One region of the Pannonibacter sp. CBAS1226 genome, then DNA from elsewhere that is predicted to be linked to it. Evidence: predicted binding sites of a transcription regulator. Region 1 holds the regulator's gene; the other holds the start of a gene.

Region 1 (3,932 bases):
AGATGGTGTTCTGCGACCGACGAGCGGGCACCGGCTTGCCGCTTGATGGCCCGGAGCATTCTGCCGGGCCTGAAACTGAAAGACGGATACGAGACAGATGACGGACATCAACGAAGGTGGCGCCGCGGCGCAGGGCAGCGATGCACAGGGCGGCGAAGCACCGGGCCTCAGCATCCTGGCCCAGTACATCAAGGACCTGTCCTTCGAGAACCCGAACGCGCCGCGCTCGCTGCAGCAAGGCGAACAGCCGAAGCTCGACATCTCGGTGAACGTCAGCGCCCAGCCGGTCGCCGATGGTCATTTCGATGTGGTCCTGTCGCTGAGCGCCAAGGCCGAGCGCCCGAACATGGTGATGTTCAACGTGGAGCTGGTCTATGGCGGCCTGTTCCGCATCAACGGCGTACCGAACGAGCACCTGCACCCCTTCGTCATGATCGAGTGCCCGCGCATGCTCTTCCCGTTTGCACGCCAGATCCTGGCCGATGCGACCCGCAACGGCGGCTTCCCGCCGCTGATGCTGGACCCGATCGACTTCGCCCAGCTCTACCGCCAGAACATGGCGAACCAGGAAGCGGCTCCGGTTCCGAACTGATCCGGCGCAGTCTTCAAGACAGCTTCAGGCCGCAGACCCTCCGGGCTGCGGCCTTTGCTTTTCAAGGATCAGTGCGCCTCTTCCAGCAGCTCCGCCCAGGTCTTCGGATTGTCACCGTTGAGCGGATTGGCGGGCGAGCGGCGGTAGTTGATGGTCTCGAAGCGCATGGCCAGCGTGTCGATCATCAGCAGCCGCCCGGTCAGGCCTGTGCCGATGCCGGTGATCTCCTTGATGGCCTCCAGCGCCTGCAGCGTCCCGGCAAGACCCGTCAGCGCCCCCAGAACGCCGGCCTCGGCGCAGGTGGGCAGATGGCCCTCCGCCGGCCGCTTCGGGAAGAGGCAGCGGTAGGTCGGGTTGGGCGTGCCATCCGCGCCGGTTTCATGGGGCTTCAGCAGGGTGATGGTGGTGTCGAAGCGCCCCACGGCAGCCGTCACCAGCGGCTTGCGGGCAAAGAAACAGGCATCGGACACCAGATAGCGCGTGGCGAAATTGTCTGATCCGTCGATGACGAGATCATAGCGCTGGACCAGCTGCATGGCATTGTGGCCCGCGAGCCGCACCGGATGCGGCTCCACGGTCACATTGGGGTTGAGCCGGGCAATCGCTTCGGCCGCGCTCGACACTTTCGGCTCGCCCAGATGCTCCGTGTCATGGATCACCTGCCGCTGCAGATTGGAGAGCGACACCGTGTCGTCATCGGCGATGCCCAGCGTGCCCACACCCGCCGCCGCAAGATATTGCAGCACCGGCGCGCCGAGCCCGCCCGCGCCGATGACAAGCACGCGCGCGGCCTTCAGCTTCTGCTGGCCCGGCCCGCCCACCTCCTTCAGCACGATGTGACGGGCATAGCGCTCCAGCTCTGCGGGAGAAAACATGACGGATCCTGTCTGTGTCTGAAAAGCCCGTCAGCCGAGCATGCGGCTGACGAGGCGGGCCGTGTAATCCACCATCGGGATCACACGGGCATAGTTGAGGCGGGTGGGGCCGATGACGCCCAGAACGCCGACGATGCGCTGCTCCCGGTCCCGGTAGGGCGAGACCACCAGCGACGAGCCGGACAGCGAGAACAGCTTGTTCTCCGAACCGATGAAGATGCGCACCCCGTCGCCCTTTTCGGCAAGCCCGAGCAGCTGGATGAGGTCGCGCTTGTTTTCAAGATCGTCGAACAGCAGGCGCACCCGCTCCAGATCCTCCGCCACATCCACATCGGTGAGCAGGTTGGACTGGCCGCGCACGATCAGCGTGTCGCTTTCGCCGCCCTCCCCGGCCCAGACCGCAAGACCGGCCTCGACGATCTTCTGGGTGAGGCTGTCCAGTTCGGCCTGGTTGGCCTCGCGCAGGCGCTCCAGTTCGCGGCGCACATCCGACAGGGTGCGGCCCTGGATCTGGGCATTGAGATAGTTGCCCGCCTCGATCAGCGCCGACTGCGGCAGGCCGGCGGGCAGGTCGATGATGCGGTTCTCCACCGAGCCATCTTCCCCCACCAGAACGGCGAGGGCCTTCAGCGGCTCGATGCGGATGAACTCAATCTGGCGCAGGCGCACATCCTGCTTATGGGTCAGCACCACGCCCGCGCCGCTGGAAAGCCCCGACAGAAGCTGGCTCGCCTCCGTCAGCACATGTTCCATCGTGCCCTTGGTGTGGCTGGAGGCGCGCACCTGAACGTCGATGCGCTCGCGCTCCTCCTGTGAAAGGTCCCCCACCTCCAGCAGCGCATCGATGAAGAAGCGCAGGCCCGTTTCGGTGGGCAGGCGCCCGGCGCTGGTGTGCGGGGAATAGAGCAGCCCCAGATGCTCCAGATCGGCCATCACGTTGCGCACGGAAGCCGGTGACAGCGACATGCCGAGGCCGCGCGCCACATTGCGCGAGCCGACCGGCTCGCCGGTGTCCAGATAGGTCTCGACGATGGAGCGGAAAATCTCGCGGGACCGCTTGTCCAGATCGGTCAGGCTCACGTATCCAACCTCATCCTCTGCCGGGTTTCGTGCTCTGCCAGCTTCTGGCAATTCACGGCTCTTCTGCAAGATATAGGACCAAAATGGCCGCAGAGTGCAAGCAGGCCTTTACGGCTCTCGGGTCTCAGGGCTACAAGCGCGGAAAGATCTGTGGGCCAGTGCGCCGCACCGGCCATTTTCAAGTCAGGAGCCAGATATGCGTCCGTCCAAACGCGCCGCCGGTGAGCTGCGGTCCGTCACTCTGGAGCGTGGTGTGTCCAAGCACGCCGAAGGCTCCTGCCTGGTGAAGTTCGGTGACACGCACGTCCTGTGCACCGCCAGCCTGGAAGAGCGCGTTCCCTCCTGGCTGCGCGGCCAGAACAAGGGCTGGGTGACGGCCGAATACGGCATGCTGCCGCGCGCCACCGGCACGCGCATGCGCCGCGAGGCCTCCTCCGGCAAGCAGTCGGGCCGCACGCAGGAAATCCAGCGCCTCATCGGCCGCTCGCTGCGCGCCGTGGTCGATCTGGAAGCCCTCGGCGAAAACCAGATTTCCATCGACTGCGACGTGATCCAGGCCGACGGCGGCACCCGCACGGCTGCCATCACCGGCGCATGGGTGGCCCTGCATGACTGCATCGAATGGATGCGCGCCCGCGAGATCGTCAAGAAGCCGGTGCTGAAGGACCATGTGGCCGCCATTTCCTGCGGCATCTACAAGGGCAACCCGGTGCTGGACCTCGATTATGAGGAAGATTCGGCTGCCGAGACCGACGCCAACTTCGTGCTGACCGGCACTGGCGGCATTGTCGAGATCCAGGGCACGGCGGAAGGCGCACCCTTCTCCGAGGAAGAGTTCAAGGCCCTGCTGGATCTCGCCCGCAGCGGCATCGGCCGCCTGATCGACCTGCAGAAGATGTCCATCCTGTGAGGCACCCCATGGCACACCGCAAGCTGGAGCCGGGCCGTCTGGTCGTGGCCACCCACAACGCCGGAAAGCTGCGCGAAATCCGCGAGCTGCTGGGCCCCTATGGCTTTGATGTGGTTTCTGCCGGCGAGCTGGATCTGCCGGAGCCGGAAGAAACCGGCACCACCTTCGAGGCCAATGCGGAGCTGAAGGCCCGCGCAGCGGCCGAGGCCTCCGGCCTGCCGTCGCTGGCCGATGACAGCGGCTTCTGCGTGGCCGCGCTCAATGGCGATCCCGGCATCTATTCCGCCCGCTGGGCTGGTCCGGAGAAAGATTTCTCCATGGCCATGCGCAATGTGGAAGAAAAGCTGCAGCAGGCCGGTGCCGTGACGGCGGAGGCCCGGCGCGGGTCCTTCGTCGCCGTGCTGTGCCTTGCCTGGCCCGATGGCCATGTGGAATTCTTCCGCGGCGAAGTGGAAGGCCAGATCGTGTGGCCGCC
Region 2 (3,932 bases), on a different contig from region 1:
GAAGACCGGATGCACGTGCCGGTGGCCGTGTGAGGCGGCTTCTGCCGCCGCGATCAGGCTGCGGATGCCGTCAACCTCGAAGGGAAAATAGCTCAGTCCCAGATGCCGCTCGCGCTCCAGCCGCAGGGCGCGCACCAGATAGTGCCGGTCCTCCAGGCTCCACGCCCAGCTCGCCCCCAGATCCTCCGCAAGGCCGGGGTCCTCCTGCCAGGCTGTCACCAGCCCGATCTTGGCCGACCGCGTCATCTGGTGGATCGTCACCAGATTGACCGTCGTCAGAAACGGCTCCGCCACATGCGCCCCAAGATGGGCGGTGGCTTCCATGAAGTCCGAGGTCCAGACCGACCTCTCGGCGAGAATTTCCTGAATATTCATGACCATCCCGGCCCCAACTGCCCTGCCTTGAAGGACGCTTGCGGGGGAGGGATGTGAATATAATCCGGTAGGGGATTTGTGGGCGGCCATGCAAAAAGGGCGGCCCGAGGACCGGCCTTTCCGTATTTCGAGGCTGATGGACTTCTTAGAAGTCCATGCCGCCCCCCAAACCCGCGCTAGCGGGTTCAAGACTTAGTCTGATGGGCGGCCATGCAAAAAGGGCGGCCCGAGGGCCGCCCTTTCCGTATTTCGAGGCTGATGGACTTCTTAGAAGTCCATGCCGCCCATGCCGCCCATGCCGCCGCCCGGCATTGCCGGAGCGTCCTTCTTGGGCAGCTCGGCAACCATGGCGCCGGTGGTGATCAGCAGACCGGCGACGGAAGCGGCGTCCTGCAGGGCAGTGCGCACGACCTTGGTCGGGTCGATGATGCCGGCTTCGATCATGTTGACATAGGTCTCGGTCTGAGCGTCGAAGCCGAAGGAGACGTCGTTGTTCTCCTGGATCTTGCCGACGACGATCGAGCCTTCCACGCCGGCGTTCTCGACGATCTGACGGATCGGGGACTCAAGAGCGCGCAGGACGATCTTGATGCCGGCCTGGATGTCAGCGTTGTCGGAGGACAGCTTCTCGACAGCAGCCTTGGCGCGCAGGAGCGCGGTGCCGCCGCCCGGGACGATGCCTTCTTCGACGGCCGCACGGGTCGCGTTCAGGGCGTCGTCGACGCGGTCCTTCTTTTCCTTCACTTCGATCTCGGTTGCACCGCCAACGCGGATGACGGCGACGCCGCCAGCCAGCTTGGCCAGACGCTCCTGCAGCTTCTCGCGGTCGTAGTCCGAGGTGGTTTCCTCGATCTGCGCCTTGATCTGTGCAACGCGGCCAGCGATGTCGTCCTTGGAGCCAGCGCCATCAACGATGGTGGTGTTTTCCTTGGAGATGGAGACCTTCTCGGCGCGGCCGAGCATGTCGAGCGTGACGCTCTCCAGCTTGATGCCGAGGTCTTCGGAGATCACCGTGCCGCCGGTCAGGATGGCGATGTCTTCCAGCATGGCCTTGCGGCGGTCGCCGAAGCCCGGAGCCTTGACGGCAGCGATCTTGAGGCCGCCGCGCAGCTTGTTGACGACGAGGGTCGCCAGAGCTTCGCCTTCGACGTCTTCAGCGATGATGAGGAGCGGCTTGCCCGACTGCACCACAGCTTCGAGAACCGGCAACATGGCCTGCAGGTTGGAGAGCTTCTTCTCGTGCAGGAGAATGTAGGGCTTCTCCAGTTCGGCGAGCATCTTCTCGGCGTTGGTGACGAAGTACGGGGACAGGTAGCCGCGGTCGAACTGCATGCCCTCGACGACTTCCAGCTCGGTCTCGAGAGACTTGGCTTCCTCGACGGTGATCACGCCCTCGTTGCCGACTCGCTGCATGGCTTCGGCAATGTCCTTGCCGACCTGCACGTCGCCGTTGGCGGAAATGGTGCCGACCTGAGCGACTTCTTCAGAGGTGGTGATCTTCTTGGAAACCGAGACCAGGTACTTCACGGCTTCGGCAGCAGCGAGGTCGATGCCGCGCTTCAGATCCATCGGGTTCATGCCGGCGGCAACAGCCTTGGCACCTTCCTTGACGATGGACTGGGCCAGCACGGTGGCGGTGGTGGTGCCGTCACCGGCGATGTCGTTGGTCTTCGAGGCCACTTCGCGCACCATCTGGGCGCCCATGTTCTCGAACTTGTCTTCCAGCTCGATTTCCTTGGCAACCGACACACCGTCCTTGGTGATGCGCGGAGCGCCGAAGGCCTTGTCGAGGACCACGTTGCGGCCCTTCGGGCCGAGGGTCACCTTGACAGCGTTTGCGAGGATATCGACGCCACGCAGCATTTTTTCGCGGGCATCAGCACCGAACTTTACGTCCTTGGCAGCCATTTTATCGTCTCACTCTAATTTGGGTTGATGTCAGTGAAATCCGGAGGTCCGCCTGATCAGGCGATCACACCCATGATGTCGGATTCCTTCATGATCAGCAGGTCTTCACCGTTGATCTTGACTTCGGTGCCGGACCACTTGCCGAAGAGCACGCGGTCACCAGCCTTAACGTCAACCGGGATCAGTTCGCCGTTGTCCTTGCGGGCACCAGCGCCGACGGAGACGACTTCGCCTTCCTGCGGCTTTTCCTTGGCGGTGTCCGGAATGATGATGCCGCCGGCGGTCTTCTCTTCGGAGGTTACGCGACGAACAACGACACGGTCGTGCAGCGGACGAAACGTCATTTGGCTCTTTCCTCTCATGCGGCGTGCCCCCATATGAAGCAGCACGCAATCCATAATGTTGATGGCTCGAGAGATCGCGGGTTGCCCCGCGTCTTGTTAGCACTCCTCAACAGCGAGTGCTAACAGCCCCCGATTTAGGAGCGCCTGCGGGCCTTGTCAATGCCGGACCAAACGAAAAAATCCTCCGGCTGATTGGCCGGAGGACTCGGGTTTTCGGACTTTCGGGGGTCTTGCGCCGCTCTGCCTGCGCTCACATGGCGGCAGAACGCTCCGACCAGGACTGCTTCTTGCGGTAGATGGTCGAGGGGCTGATCTCGAGCGCTGCAGCAGCCAGTGCGATATTGCCGTCAAAGGCATCCAGCGCGTCCTCGATGATCCGCCGCTCCTGCGCCCAAAGGGGCTCTATGGCAGCCAGCGGCCGGGCGCCGCGTGCGGGGCGGCGGCGCTCGCGGGCTTCATCGCTGCCGAGCCGGGCGCGGGCCGAGGCCTCCCGGATGAAATGTGGCAGCATGTCATAGGTGACCGCCGTGCCGTTGTTCATCACCACGATCTGCCGGATGGTGTTTTCCAGCTGGCGCACGTTGCCGGGCCAGGCATAAGTCTCAAGCCGCGCTTCCGCATCGGCATCAAAGCCGCGGAAGGATCTGCGGTCCTCTCCGGCAAAGCGGGTCAGGAACTCCAGTGCCAGCGGCAGGATGTCCTCGCGCCGTTCGCGCAGGGGCGGCAGATGCACGGGCAGCACGTTCAGCCGGTAATAAAGGTCTTCGCGCAGACGGCCTGTTGCGACCTCCGCCAATGGATCGCGGCTGGACGAGCACATGATACGCAGGCTGGACGGCGCGCCGTCCTCCGGCTTCGCCAGCCCCTTGTCCTGAAGCAGCAGCAGAAGCTTGGCCTGAAGCGACAGGTCCAGCTCGTTCACCTCATCAAGGAACAGCGTGCCCCCGGCCGCCTGTGCCGTGGCGCCAGGATAGGCCTCGCTGCCATCACCGAACAGCTCCGTGTCGATCCGCTCCACCGAAAGCCCGGCGCAGTTGATAGAGACAAAGCGGTTGCCGGCCCGGCCGGACAGAACGTGGATCGCTTCGGCACACAGGCTTTTGCCCGTGCCGGATTCACCCGTGATGAAGACCGGGGCATCAGACGGCGCAAGACGGCCGATCTGATTGTAGACGCCCGTCATCAGCTGTGATGTGCCGGTGAAGCGGCCGATGGGCGCGCGGGAGGCCGGATCCATCTGGCGCATGGCCGGGGTATCCCGGCGTGCGGACTGTGGCTGAAGCTGCGGGCGGCGGCCATCGAGCT

The links. Region 1 encodes HrcA, which represses chaperone genes, less so after heat shock. Its sites were predicted from a motif close to GTTAGCACTCNCNNNNNGNGAGTGCTAAC; they were not measured.
Region 2: a site for HrcA is predicted at 2,723-2,751, ahead of groES (co-chaperone GroES). Genes of this name have one in related genera too.

The regions. Positions count from the first base shown of each region.
Region 1 covers NZ_JBVOUO010000005.1:285,646-289,577, reverse strand. The annotation lists gene secB (protein-export chaperone SecB) at 98-592, shown strand; gene AC0CMF_RS16035 (HesA/MoeB/ThiF family protein) at 661-1,467, opposite strand; gene hrcA (heat-inducible transcriptional repressor HrcA) at 1,498-2,547, opposite strand; gene rph (ribonuclease PH) at 2,744-3,457, shown strand; gene rdgB (RdgB/HAM1 family non-canonical purine NTP pyrophosphatase) at 3,466-3,932, shown strand, end outside.
Region 2 covers NZ_JBVOUO010000002.1:9,730-13,661, forward strand. The annotation lists gene AC0CMF_RS07085 (hypothetical protein) at 1-375, opposite strand, end outside; gene groL (chaperonin GroEL) at 643-2,283, opposite strand; gene groES (co-chaperone GroES) at 2,340-2,627, opposite strand; gene AC0CMF_RS07100 (sigma-54-dependent transcriptional regulator) at 2,878-3,932, opposite strand, start outside.